DNA from 2 places in the Paenibacillus sp. OSY-SE genome. Region 2 is predicted to be linked to the other one. Evidence: riboswitches for the same ligand, from Rfam matches in the RefSeq annotation. Region 2 holds a riboswitch; the other holds the start of a gene.
The links. A riboswitch is a leader RNA that binds a small molecule or an ion and turns the genes downstream of it on or off. The one in region 2 is predicted to bind cyclic di-AMP.
Positions count from the first base shown of each region.

Region 1: another riboswitch for cyclic di-AMP. It lies ahead of A372_RS0126325 (3D domain-containing protein); the one in region 2 lies ahead of A372_RS0112460 (C40 family peptidase).

Region 1 is NZ_ALKF01000200.1:67,932-75,388, reverse strand. It holds gene A372_RS0126335 (hypothetical protein) at 51-1,691, opposite strand; gene A372_RS0126330 (bifunctional metallophosphatase/5'-nucleotidase) at 2,060-3,640, shown strand; gene A372_RS0126325 (3D domain-containing protein) at 3,746-4,534, opposite strand; cyclic di-AMP (ydaO/yuaA leader) riboswitch at 4,536-4,702, opposite strand; gene A372_RS0126320 (amino acid ABC transporter ATP-binding protein) at 5,054-5,776, opposite strand; gene A372_RS0126315 (amino acid ABC transporter permease) at 5,769-6,425, opposite strand; gene A372_RS0126310 (transporter substrate-binding domain-containing protein) at 6,513-7,304, opposite strand.
Region 2 is NZ_ALKF01000176.1:44,993-52,449, forward strand. It holds gene A372_RS0112440 (ABC transporter permease) at 1-831, opposite strand, end outside; gene A372_RS0112445 (hypothetical protein) at 1,341-2,006, opposite strand; gene A372_RS0112450 (DUF4097 family beta strand repeat-containing protein) at 2,334-3,413, shown strand; gene A372_RS0112455 (hypothetical protein) at 3,505-4,017, shown strand; gene A372_RS0112460 (C40 family peptidase) at 4,271-4,741, opposite strand; cyclic di-AMP (ydaO/yuaA leader) riboswitch at 4,745-4,885, opposite strand; gene A372_RS0112465 (hypothetical protein) at 5,117-5,938, opposite strand; gene A372_RS0112470 (M1 family metallopeptidase) at 5,944-7,457, opposite strand, start outside.

The DNA.
Region 1 (7,457 bases), on a different contig from region 2:
ATCAGTCACCGTGGCAATAATGAGAGCTTGCTTGTAACTTGAAATGTCTGTCAGCGGTTGATTTGGAAGTTATCGATATTGATTCGTTTGCCTGAAACTCCGGCAACGACAATTTTGAACCGGACGGCCCCCGTCTCGTTCACCTCGATCGTCTTATCGGCCAAGCTGGCGCCGCTGTTGTACGATTCTCCAACATCGCTCCATGTGGAACCGCCGTCCGTCGACTTCTGCAGCTTCCAGACCGCGCCGGTGTCATTGCCGAAGTTGGCATGTTGCAATGTGACACTCTCGGCCCCTTCCACATCATCATTCATGGCAATGAACCCGGCTGCGCGAATGCGGGCCGATTTGGCTCCGTTCTTCTTGTCATTCGGCAGGTCGCCGATGAGCGCATTATCAAACAGCCATAATCCGCTGTCGAGCGTCACGGTGCCAGCCGCATAAGCTCCTTTGCTGCCGGACTCGAATCCTTCTCCATCTCCGGTTGGAGGCTCGCCGGGTGACGAAGAATCATACCCGTAAGAGCCCTGCTTGAACGTGGATGAATCCCACCATTTATATCCTGAAGCCGGGCTGGCCCAAGGCTCGGGTTTCGGTTCCACGGAACTCTGCGGCGACTCCTGCGCCAACAGTGCGGTTGGTTGATCCAAAGTAAGTCCGGGCACTTGGCTTAATGAAGTATAACTCTCTTTTACAGACAACCAGTTCACTATATTGACCAACAGCTTATCATTGTCCCGTTCGTAAAAGCCGTCGTATGTTTTCTTTGCTGCGCCATTTTCCTCCCGCAAATACTTCGGCGTGCTGTCCTCCACCGGAGAAGAATCACCGATAACGGCTGCTTTCCCCAGACCGGCCTTGGCAATCGCCGCATATGGGCCTTCCGCCAAGCCACCGCCGTTATACACGCCTTGGTCGACTGCGTTGGGCCACGCTTTGTTGGTTGCTGCAATATACACAATCCCCTTCGCCTTGGCAGGATCTGTAATCGCTAAAGTCGAGCCGGCATGCATAGTCACGGTCTTCACATTCTCAGTGATGCCAAAGGCTTGGGGCGAGGGCACAATGTAGTCGGAGTTGATATCGCCAAGGGCATTATAGCGAATCCGTATGCCGAAGTTATCCGCCAGCCAATCCGAGCTTGATACATTCTGCATTGCTGCAGATTGGCGTTCCTCCGCACTCATGCCTGCCGTCGGATCCTGCCATGCTCCGCGACGGTACCCATTGAACACTTCCGAAGCATCCCAACGGTTTTTGTTGCGATCTGCGTTATAGTGGTCAGCGATGAAGAAAATGCTGCCTCCATTGTGCACATACTGCGCCATTGCCTGTTGTTCGGACGTTTTGAAGGGAATATTCGCTTCCGGAATGACAAAAACATTAGCATTTTCCAGATCGTTCAGCGCAATCGGTTCTTTTTTGCGCAGTTCCTTGACGTGGTAGCCTTCCTTAGCCAGAGCTGAGGCAAAATCGGAAAAAGCCCCATCAATGACCCAGTCCGCGGCACCGGCCGTCTGTCCGTGCGCGTTATCGAACAATACGGTTTTCCCGTTAGGAACGCCAACGGGTTGAAGCACCGGCGCCGGATCCGACGGCCCTTCGGCCAGGACGGAGCTGACTGGCATCATAAGGCTGAACATCAAGCCAACGATCAGCAGCAAGCGCCCAATACGTTTACTCGTAATCATGAAATTCCCCTCCTCTTCAGTTACGAAAGTTCCAGCGGACTTTTTCCGCAGCCGGAAGCTTTCAACTATAAATTTCTTGCAGCATATGAGCATCCCGGAAGACTTACAGAGCCGCACTCCTTCTTGCTGCGCTTCTATAGCGTATCATGAAAGGCAGCAGTTTCATGATAAAATTATGTAAATTTTATCCACACTACTTTTGTGTAATGATTTTGTTAATCTGTGGCGGCAGCGAAGGAATCATTTCGTTCGCATCGAATAAGGTTTTATATCGAGCAGGCATTGGAAAACAGGGATTTGCCAACAACAGTGATAAAAGTTCATCGCGACATCCCAGCATGAAAATCTCTTATAGGAGGTCATCCGTAATGCGCGAATCATTCACCTTGACGATATGGGCCACAAGCGATGTGCATGGCCACATGCTGCCCACACGGTACGCTGACAACGCCCCCGAAGAATTGGGTCTGCTAAAGCTCGCTTCACGGATTCGGCAGGTCCGCGCAGACAAGGAGCATTTTCTTCTCATCGATAACGGCGACCTTCTGCAAGGAACACCTTTGGCTACTTATCATGCCCGGTTCGATCCGCAGTCCCCCAATCCGATGATTGCCGCCTTGAATCGTCTTAAATATGACGCATTCATCCCGGGCAACCACGAATTTAATTTCGGTCTTGATTTTGTGAAAAAAGCGCAGCGCGAATCTTCGTTTCCCTGGTTGGCGGCCAACATTGTGCGAGAGGATACGGGAAAACCATACTTTGGCGACCCTTACTTCATAACGGAATTTGCTGGCGGGCTGCGCGCAGCCGTGCTCGGACTGACCACCCGTTTCACCCCACATTGGGAACTGCCTGAGCATATCGCTGGCCTGCATTTCCTGCCGGCTGTAGAAGCCGCCAAGCAGTGGGTGCCTGAATTACGGAGCTGTAAAGGAGCCGACATCGTTATCATCGCTTATCACGGCGGTCTGGAAAGAGATTTACGCACGGGAGCTGCTCTCGAGGAGGATACGGGGGAAAATGAAGGCTCACGGATATGCGCAGAAGTGGAAGGCATCGACGTGCTCATTACCGGACATCAGCACCGGACCATTGCCAGCGGCAATATCGGGGACACTATTGTTGTTCAACCGGGAAGTCAAGGCCGGTACGCGGCCGAAATTGAATTGCTTCTTACTCGTCAAGATGGCCGCTGGCTCGTCAGCGAGAAACGCTCTCAGTTGATTGCCGCGGCAGGCGCTGAAGCCGACCGTGAGCTTAGCGAATGGATTACGCCTTACGAAGTGAATGTCCAGCGTTGGCTTGACCGCCCCATTTGCCGAATTAACGGGGATATGCGAATACGTGATCCCCATGAGGCCCGGCTTGCCGAGCACCCTTTAATCGAGTTCATCAACCGTGTGCAGATGGACGTATCGGGCACGGATATTTCATGCACCGCCTTATTTGACGATAGCGCTGCTGGATTCGGCAATCAGGTATCCATGCGCGAAATAACCACATTTTGTCCGTATTCCAACACATTGAAGGTGTTGCGGTTGAAGGGACGCGATATCCGGGACGCTCTGGAATGGTCTGCCCGCTACTTTGCGCCATATGACGGTCAATCAGTGGCCGTTCACTCGTCCTTCCTCTATCCCAAAGCGCAGCACTACAATTATGACATGTGGGAAGGCATAGAGTATGTCATGAACGTGTCCCGACCGGTAGGCACACGTATCGTACAACTGGCACGGAACGGACAGCCCCTTGATCCGGACAAGGAATATGATGTCGCCATGAACCATTATCGCGCTTCAGGAGCCGGCGGGTTCCAAATGTTCTCCGGCAAGCCGGTCGTTCGTGATATTCCGATTGACACAGCCGAGCTTATCGCAGACTATATGATGAAGCAGGGCACAATTACCGCAACGGTAAATCATAATTGGAAGGTCATTTGGGATTGAATAGATCAGCACATAATTATGTAAAAGAGACTGCCCCTCTAGTAGTTTTCTCTACTTTCGGGACAGCCTCTTCACATTTTGGTTACTTAAGTATAATTGCAATTGTTATTTGATAATATAAACCTGCACATCTTGCACGCCGAAAGTGCTGCCGGCACTTTTGCTTACCGGAACAAAAATGTCTACCTTTTTACCTTTAATCGCCCCGCCAATATCCCGTGCCTCAGCTACGAGTCCTCCTTGCGGCAGATGCTTGAATTGATAGCCTGTAATGAACAGCTTAGTTCCGAGCGGTATCACTTTAGGGTCAACGGCAACCGTGCCCAGCTTCAATGCATTCCCGTAGAAATCTACGGCTCCCCACTCACCATTTTCGCTCGGATGCGCTGTATACGCAGTTGCGCGCATGTTCAGCTTCTTCGAATAGGTTGTCGGACGTCCCGACACTTTAACCACATTTTTAGGAGCAGTATTTGCTGCTTTCACTGTTTGTTGTGGTGTGGATCTTTTCTTGTCACCCGTTGCTTTCTTCGCTTCCTTCTGTGCCACTGCTTCAGTCTTAGCTGCCTTCTGTGCTTCTGTTGAAGCCTTCGATGCGTCATCTTTGTTGTCTCTCTCAATTGCCTTGGCAGGCAAGGAATAAGATGACGATACTTTTCCTTGAATGACTGGCGTCGGAATTTCCATTGTCAACCCGCCGTATATATTCTTCGGATTAATCAATAGATTCTCATTTACTAGAGCTTCTACGCTAATATTTTGCTTTTTAGCAATAGAGTAGAATGTATCTCCCTCTTTAGCTTGGTAGGGCTCGGCATATACCGGGATGATCTGTAAAATGGTAGCTATACCCAGTAAAGCGGCTGCGAGCTTCACAATTGTTCTTTTACGCATATGTTCCTCCTGTCAGTAGCCTGCGGGGTTAGTTGTCGGATTCGGGTTAAGGAGTTCCCCTACACCATGTCCGATCTTTCGGAATGGCGATTCACCCCAAGGTGATCATTTATTGAACACCGGTCAATCATCCCCCGTACGGGTGCTTCGTTTCGGCTTGAATTGCATCATATCACAAACTTGTAACCTGTGCGCAGGGATTTGCTGGAATTGTCTTGAAATAATGACTCCCTATGGATTTTTTCAGCGTAATTTAACGCTTAATCCTAACACTTTTGTAATTACTAGTAACAACTTTGTAATATTCGCACTTTTATAATAACATAGTTTAAAAATTTGTAAACAAATTACATATTCCAAATATCCCCTAAAGATGAACCGCATTTTAGGCGTACGTCAACCGGATGCTTGAGAATTTGAACAATCTGGTTTCACTTCATAAAAAAATCCCCATAATTAGGGGAGTGGTCATTCTGTCCAAATCCCTAACTACTGGAGATTATAGTTACTCATCGTGTTTTACAATACTTTGCTTAAAAAGTCACGTGTTCTGGAATGCTGCGGGTGCTGGAACACTTGCTCTGGCGTACCCTGCTCCACGACATCGCCGCCATCCATAAATAAAATCCGATCTCCCACCTCACGGGCAAAGCCCATTTCATGAGTCACGATGACCATCGTCATTCCTTCACTGGCGAGCGATTTCATCACTTCCAGCACTTCACCCACCATCTCCGGATCAAGAGCTGACGTAGGCTCGTCAAAAAGCATGACATGCGGCTGCATGGCGAGTGCGCGGGCAATGGCGATACGCTGCTTCTGACCGCCCGATAACTGTCCTGGATAAGCCGTGGCCTTGTCAGCCAGACCGACTTTGGTCAGCAGATCCATGGCAACCATCTCTGCCTGCTTCTTCTTCAACTGCTTCACCTTAATCGGCGCAAGCGTAATATTATTCAACACCGTCATATGCGGGAACAGATTGAACGACTGAAACACCATGCCCATCTTCTCACGCGTCTTGTTAATATTATGCTTCTTCTCATTAATCTTCGTGCCCTCGAACAAAATATCACCCTGCGTCGGCGTCTCCAACAGATTCAAACACCGCAGAAAGGTGCTCTTTCCTGAGCCGCTCGGCCCTATGACGACGACAACTTCGCCTTGTTTGATCGACATATTCATGCCTTTCAAAATATCCAATGCACCGAACGATTTATGCAAATTGCGAACCTCAATCATGACTGCTCAACTTCCTTTCCAGAGTTGCAACCGCTTTGGAAAGCGTAAAGGTAAGAATGAAATACATCATGGCCGCACCCATAAGCGGCCCCAGAGCCGTATACGTTTTACTCCGTATGACCTCGGTTTGGAACATGATGTCCGTAATGCCGATGAAGCTGACAATGGACGTTTCCTTTATAATGGTCACGAACTCGTTGCCAATCGCTGGCAGGACGTTGCGAAACGCTTGCGGCAGCACGATATGTCGCAGCGTCATCGCTTTTGACATCCCCAAAGAGCGGGCAGCCTCGGCCTGCCCTCTATCGATTGCTTGAATGCCGGCGCGGAAGATTTCGGACAAATAAGCAGAGCTGTTAATCGATACCGCGACGACTCCAGCCATAAACGGACTGAACTCGATGCCGAATTCAGTTAAACCGAAATAAATGATAAAAATTTGCACGAGAAGCGGCGTGCCTCGCACCAATTCAATATATGCGGTCGTCAGCCATTTCAATGGCTTGAAGCCGGACATTCGCACCAAGACAATAACAACGCCTAAAATGAATCCAGCCAATACGGAAAACAACGATAACAGCACCGTTATTTTCGCCCCGGATAAATAATCCCATTTAAAGTCCCATAACATTCCAAACCAATCGAGCACCGGTCTAACCCCTTTCCCATCCTTGCTCATATAGCACTATTGTGTCCAACTCATGAAAAAAGCGGCTATCCGCCGCCTTCTCCTGCCTTACTCTCCCGATTCCGCCAGCTCCGTCGCCTGCGTAATGAACTGGTCCAGCTTGCCTTCAGACTTCAGACGGTCGATTGTCTTGTTCACAGCTTCCACCAATTTCGGGCTATCCTTGCGCATGCCGACAGCATAACCGTCGCTCGCCGGCTTCAATACGACGTCAGCTACTGCCAGCTCCTTGCGATTGGCTTCATAAGATTTAGCTACTGGCTTCTCTACCAGAACCGCGTCAATACGCTTCGTTTCCAACGCTAGCACAAGGTCGTTCACCTTATTCAGCAACTCGGCTTTTGCTTCCGGAATTTGTCCGATTACATCCTCGAACGTAGAACCTTTTTGAACGCCTACCTTCAAACCTTTCATATCTTCGGGTGACTTGTATTTATCTTTGTCTTCCGCCCGTACGATGACACCAGCTTCGGCAACATAGTATGGTTTGGAGAAATCCATCGCTTTCTGGCGGTCAGGAGTCGGGTCCATGCCGCTGATGGCGATATCGATCTTTCCGGTCGGTACAGATGCGACGACAGAGTCGAACTTCATGTCCTTAATTTCAAGCGGCACTCCTAAGTCCTTCGCGATTTCCTTCGCGAGCTCAATATCAAATCCGACAATCTCGTCTTTCCCGTCGACCGTTGCGTGGAACTCGAATGGCGGATAGTCCGCGCTCACTCCGAGCACCAGCTTTTTGTTCTCCATAACTGTATCATAACGGTCGCCCTTCGCTCCGCAACCGATGAGAAGACTCATTAATAGTGTGCATATGGTAACGATTTTCAGTGCTTTCATAGATGACATCCCCGCTTCTTCTATCTATTTTACCCTATCATTTCGAAGGGCTGAACTCATTATACATGATGGTGTATACTTATACAATCCTTCTTTTCAATAATTTTTCATAGCGGCGCTTTCATCTTGCCGAAACCTTCCTATGATATAATA
Region 2 (7,457 bases):
ATCATCGATATGGTCTGGATCATTTAAATAATAAATGGCTTGATCAATGGGTGTTCCCTTTGTTTCCTTATTTTCCGAAAGCTCTTTTAACGATCCGTACGAGACATATACTTTGTTCGATGGATGAAACAGCGGCGGTGCCGATTCTATGTTGCTACCTATCGTGGACGTTTCGTAAATTCCTATAATCTCTAAATCTATTGTCGATGTTCCATCTTGTGATTGAATCTTCAACTGATCACCAACTTGTAGATTGTTATGCTCAGCTAACTGTTTTTCAATGAGGACTACTTTCTTATCTTTGTCTTCTGATGTTATTGGACGTCCCTCAATAATTTTATTCGTTTCTTCTGTAAATTCTTTCAATAGATCAGAACTTCTCACACCGTGAATGAATGTATTTGGCATTTTCATATTCCCTTGGTTTCCACCTATGGCTCCTCCTACCGCGTCTCCCTCGTTATCACCATTAATGGGAGTATAGCCATCCGCTACACCTTGACTATCTTTTAGATAGTTAAAATCTTTTACATATGGTGATTCAGCTAACTTATCTGCTTCCTCTGTAGAAATTTCCGGGCGGTGTATTCTTTCATTTGGATTTTCAAGTCTCTGTTTTTGTACGTACTTTTGAAATTTTTCCCCATCTAATCCTAGCGTCACGTCAACTCCTAACTTTTTTCTGGCGAGATCATTCGCTGTTTTTGTGACATTTTGTATGGCGAATCCCGCTAATACTAAATTAGTAAGAACTAAAAAAACAGCAAATAAGATGAGAGATTTTCCCTTTCTTGCTTGTATGCTTAAAAATGCACGTTTGATAAAATTCATAATTTCTAACCTCCTTCTTGGTATCTCTAATGTATAGGACTAATCTGGAGTCTGTATGGAGATATCGAGGAGTTTGTCTGGAAAAAATACGTGTCGAGGAGGAAATTGGCCAAGGAGTCCGTTCGCCGTTCAATCCATTGGATTATGTCCAATGGATTTCTTTATTTCCATGGCTTGCTTGGACTTCTACTGGAAAACATCCAATCAAATGGCCTCATTTCCTCTTACTAGGGCCTTGCGGTCTCATTCTGCTGCATGAATTCCAGTAGAATGCCCTCTTGCCAGCTAGAAGGTGAAGAAACACTGTACGTTTTCCAATGGAATCACAAAAGGAAACTCCACAGCGGACTCATAGCCAACTTCCAGCGAACAAGACCAACTCATACCAACGCACAGATAGCGCACAGACAGTGCATGAACCAAAACATATCTTTGCAGATACTATCGAGGCCCCTTTAGCCCTCCTCTACACAACATGAACGGAGTTAACACACGAACGACTTGTCGGCTTACAATAAGTGTTCCATAGCGACTTCCTTCAATTCGTAGTAACGGATATCCCTGCCTCTTGCTATAGGCTGCAGCCAGCCCTTCTCCACCAATGATCGAAGCCATTTGCGGGCAGTACGGAAATCGACATCAAAGTAGTCAGCCACATCCTTGGGCCGAACCCTTCTTCCTAGCGTCCAAGCGTACCGAAGAATCTCCTTCTCGATGAAGACAGCCGGACGGGTAGGCAGACTTCGGATGAGATAAGGACTGAGGACCAATTGCAGCAGGGTGCGGCATATTTCAGGACGATTCTGAACATCTTCGAAGGAGAAATGGATCATTTTCCACCCCATTCCGGTTAGAAAGGTATCCCGGTTCAAGGCGTAGCTGAATCTCTCCCGGTCCATATCCTTTACATGACTTTGGAAACCGTCGCATTCCAACCCGAATTTACCGAATGGCGGGAGAAAAGCAACATCTAGAAATTGCGATTTGCGATTACAATCGAGCACCTCATATTCTGGATGCAGATGGTCAAGGTTACCGAATAGAGGCCACCATACATTTTTCAACAGCAGCTTTTCGGCATATTGATGTCCTCTGAGTAAGCGTCCCTTTCTTTCTCCGCTTCGACGCGCACGATGATAATCCAAAAATTGTGCATGTGCCGTTTCAAAATCCATACTCTATCCGCCTCCTTAACAAAAAAAGAACGCCCTCGCACCTTATAAAAGGTAAAGGACGTTCTTCGTCTACTCCTATTGTATCATTTTTCCCCTTCATTACTACGGTAGAATGCGTTGAAGTCCATAAGTTGTGAGAATAGGAAGTATAATCGTTCCTCAGCTTGCAGAGGCAGTTCTACATAGCAGAAGCATACAGTAGACTAGACTTAAGACGGGTGTGAAATACTCCGTCAGACCAGAGCGTGAGCAGAAACACTCATGCTATACTGAGGAAGGCTTATAACAGATGCGTAGTTAAATATATAAATATAGGGGAAATCAAAGATGAGAAAAGTGATAGGTGTGTTGTTGATAATGGCCGGGATTGCAGGCGTGCTGTTCGCTCTGAATCCGGGAAATCTATTTCCGCGTGATTTACTATCCTTCGGCACGAAGGAAATCAGCAAGGAAAAAACGGTTGATGCGGGCGACTTCCGGAACGTTTTCATTGAGAGCGGAAGCCCGGACGTACAAATTTTGCGCGGCAATTCGGATCAAATCAAAGTACGTCTAAAAGGACAGGTAAGTCCTAAATATGCGGATAAAATAGATATAAAAGTGGCTCCACAAGGGGATACACTCGAGTTGGGAGTGGAAGTGCCGAATGATATCAGTCTCGGCATCAATATTTTAAATGTCGATTTCATTGTTGAGCTTCCTGAGAAGCAATGGGATGGCGTAGATGTCAACGTTGGCAGCGGCAATGTGGATGTGTCCCAACTGTACGGGAACAAAGTGCGCGTGAAAACGGGCAGCGGCGACATTCTTGCAACGGTTATCGAGGCGGATACGATAGCATTGCAGGCGAGCTCAGGCAATGTCAAGGCGCAGCATTTCAAGGCCGATGCACTGACATTCGACACAGGCAGCGGCAACACCGATGCGGCGCAAATTACGGGAAAGACAGTAAACGTGAAATCAAGCAGCGGCGACATCCAGGTGCAGGCTGTTGAAGCAGACACGATCACATTGCAGGCGAGCTCTGGCAATGTTACAGCGGACGAATTCAAAGCTGAGGCGCTTACATTCAATACTGACAGCGGCACTGTGGATTTGGCGAATGGAGAAGCAGCATTGCAGGGCGTCACGAGTTCAGGGAATATAGAGGTGAAATTCGACGATTTGTTGCATGATGCTGACTTAAAGGCAAACAGCGGATCTGTAACGGTCGATCTGGCCAATGAACCGAAATCGCTGGCGGTCGATTTTCGTGGAGGGTCCGGCAACGGGCGCATTGAGTGGAATGGCATGACATATGAAGAGAACAGCGAAAATGGAAGCAGCCTAAAAGGAGCGTTCGGCAGTGGCGAGGCGAAGCTGAAAGTTCGTACCAGCTCGGGTGACTTTACACTTGGCAGCAATTGAGCAATTAAGAAAAGTTTTAGTTGATTTTCAGTTTCCTTTCAGGTTGGATGAACATACTAGTACCATCTCTTGAAAAAGGAGGAGGATATATTTGAAACGTACCTCAACTGTAATTGCTTGGACCAGTCTAATGATGCTTCTCTTGGCATCGCCAGCGGCGGCGCAAGGGGAGAAAGGACTGAACGGAACCGATTGGAAGCTTATCGGGGATACGTCCCTAACCGCCGTGAAGCAAGCCGAATCGACAAAACCGGCAGAGAGCGCTAAGCAGGCCGAGTCTGAAACAGATAAAGAGCTGGAGAAGATCCATACACAAATGAAAGAGCTTCGTTCTGAAATGAAGGAGCTGCGAGAGAAAAAGCTTCAGCTCATGGCAAAGAAGCATGGCATTCAGACTGAAGGGAAGAGCCGTGAGCAAATTCGACAGGAACTGAAGGCGAAATTAGGTGAAAAAGGACAAATGTTCCACGAGAAACATCGGGATGATGGAGAACGCGTCGAAAGACGAATGGAACGGTTGAAGCAGGAAGCGGAGAAGCGGGGTATTTCGACAGAGGGGTTAAGCCCTGATGAACTGAAAGCGAAGCTGCGCGAATCGAAGTAACATAAGGTTATAGTGAAGGCATATAAATATATCGGGCTGTCGATGTATTTGGGATAACACAAGGAGGCATGCTTATCCGGCATGCCTCCTTTAAATAAAATGCACAGGAAAAGGCTCCCGTTTCTGCAAGACGGGGTAATCTTGTGTAAGATTCCTTCCGGAACATATGAAAAACCCGACAGACAGCGGTTATCGCTTCCCATCGGGCTATGTACGCCTATATAAGTATAATTCCATTATGACTGCGTAATTGCTATTCTGTTGCGTATGAAGAATATTGGTTCTCGCTCATCACACGACGCGCGCCTACATAACGCTTCTCGTAATAGTCCATGCTAAGCTTGTCTATGCGGGTGCCTTTGTCTGTCGATGCATGAGCAAATTTGCCATCACCGACAAAGATTCCAACATGTGACACACCGTTTCCACCGCTAGTGTCGAAGAAGACTAAATCGCCAGGACGCAACTCATCTTTGCTTACTTTTTCACCTACGTCGAATTGAGACGACGAGGAGCGTGGCAAATCGATTTCGAAATTGTCAAATACGTACTTGGTGAAACCGGAGCAATCGAAACCATTCGTTGTGGTTCCGCCATACTTGTACGTAATGCCTAACAGATCTTCAATTTTGTTATCCATCTTGGATGCCGCGAAAGCGCTGCCTGCACTGAATGTGAATAGGACGCTAAGGCCGAGCGCCGCCGTTACTAGCTTCTTCTTCAAATTGGAAAGCCCCTTCCTTGCCTGCGAGGTTAGCTGGAGGGTTCGGTTGAAGGTCCCCTATGATCCCTGTGACACGAGATCAATTCACCCAAATAACTGGTTCCCCCGCTTTCCGGTTGTCCGGAAATTCGGCATCACTGTTCGGATTTAGTTGCTGTATTCGTTAGTTACAAATTTGCAAATGTTATTGTCGTTTTCATGACAAAGTTGTAATAAATCTACGACTTATTGTAACAGACCTTTTTTCTTTTGACAAACACTTTTTGTCCAATAAATACAAAAAGCTTGTCTGATCGTCATTTCCGACGACAGACAAGCTTTTTTATCACGCTTTTAAATGGAAATGTGACGGGTTTTTGAATTGTTACATTTTCCTCATTTTGATTGCTGATTAGCCTCCTGCCATATGGCGTACCGAGCGGATAACCCCCACATCTTGCACACGGCCCGAACAGCAGGAAATGCTTGCTGCAGAATCAGCGCGGTCATGCCAGTCCAGAACATCGCTGCGGTTGTAAATAGTAAGTTAATAACTAGCACAAGGCCCATGAAAATAAGGGAAAGCCCGAGTATAGGGAGCATTCGACGCACACCCGCCGTTACGGAGTGAAGTAATGACAATTCCGAAGCGGCGCCAAATTGCATAAATAAAAACAAATGATGAAATATCCAACCGCATATGGCCCATATGAGCACAAACGGTGCGACGGATGCAAGTAATGACGCAACGGTGGATTTGGTCGTCAATACGTGCGCTGCATACGGTACAAACCAATAAGCGGGCGCCAGGAGCAGAACCGTCTTTATGGTATATAGCAGAAGCATCGGCTTCCAGACTACTTTTATACCCTGGAAGAAGGTTAGTCCCGACTGCCGCGGATGTGCTATCGCATAGAACAAGCCGGCTTCGATGAAGGGAGTCAGCAGCATGCGAATGGCCATACAACCGACTACTATCCACAAATAAGGCGCATAGTCGTTCGTCTTTGACAGGTGAAACTGACTTTCGATCAGAAAGAGCTGGGAGCTCATCTCGGTCGGGGCCGGATTCGGATACCGCCGCAGCACGGGCAATACGATCCCGTCAATGAAGCGGTAGACGAAGAAGCCCCATAGCAGTTGGTATAAAAAGAGGATGACCCATATGTATACGTGCTCTTTCAACCAATCCCACCCGGTTCGTATGTAAGCTTTCATCGATCTCACCACCCCAATATGTTCGTAAATGCTTCAAAGAATTTAATGACGGTTAAGTTCACTCGCGTGCGCACAGGCTCCTCGATCTGTGCTTTCATATAGTTGTTAATATGTTTATTCTCCACTACGATCGTATAGAGCGGATCCACCATGACCCAATCCAATGGAGCTGTATGGGTGATCCGGTACTGCATCCGCTCGCCATCCCCGTCCCACACTTTGCGTGTCGTACTTCCGTCCGCAAATCGGAATATAATTGGGATATTCGGGTAATCAGCGCCCAGTTTACGAATGTGGACGATCGCTTCATAACTTGTTGCGCCGCCTACTTCAGTAGTGCGAGTATCAATGCTTTCCACTGCAAAGTCAGCCATTTGGCCGCTGTACACATATTGATTGAAGAAATCGGTCCATTTGCGATTGGTGACCTGTTCGACGATACGTTGGAAGTCGGCGGTCGTTGGATGACGGAAGCGGTATTTCTGAGTGTACGTCTTCATTATGCGCTGCATTGTCTTCTCCCCGACCTGCTTCTCGATGGCGATCAGCACGAGCTTGGCGCGGTAATATACGTTGTCCGCATAATGATCTTGGTTTTTATACCGCCAAGCGGCGAGCTTGAGCGGAGCCGGATCGGTAATGTAGCTAGATGTGATGGCTAGATTTGGCGTGACCCCGAATTCGGACTCCATCAATTTGTCCTCTGCATAGGAGGTGAACCCTTCATCAAGCCACGCTTCTTCGAACTCGTTAGAGGCGATGAGACCATAAAAATATTGATGGCCGATCTCATGGATGACCGTCCGTTCCAAATCATAGCCTGGACTGTCATTCTCGGCGCCGAATGCAGTAACTAGCGTAGGGTATTCCATTCCGCCTGCGCCGTTGCCCGATTTTGGCGGGACGACAATAGAGAGTGTGGAATACGGGTATTTTCCGTACCACTCGCTGAATTTGGCGAGTGCGGTCTTCGCCGCGTACATGTAGCGTTCCTTCAGCAATTTGTGCTTCGGATCCAGATATAGCTTAATCCGGACGCCCGGCACATTCGGGGCAGAGAACGGTTCTTCATAGTAGATGAAGTTCGGTGAAGCTGACCAAGCGAAGTCATGAACGTCGTCTGCATAGAATTGATAGTTTTTGTAACCGTCCGCGATGTAAGGTGTTTTCGTCGGAAATCCGGTCGAAGCGACGATATATGACTCCGGTACTTGGATGCGCACATTGAAGATGCCGTAGTTGGAGTAAAACTCGGAGCTGCCGTGATATTGATGCACGTTCCAGCCTTCGGCCGCCCTGCCGCGCACACCAGCTTTCTCATAGGCGGCAATCTTCGGGTACCATTGTCCGGCCATGACGAAATCATCTGCATACCCCATCCGGGCGAATATTCGCGGCAGCTTCACTTCGAACTTCAGCTTCAAGGTGATGTCTTCCTGGCCTTTGACGGGCTGGGGCAGGCGAATCTTCATGACAGTCTGATCCTTGGCATTGCCGTCATCCGGCTGAACGTATTCGA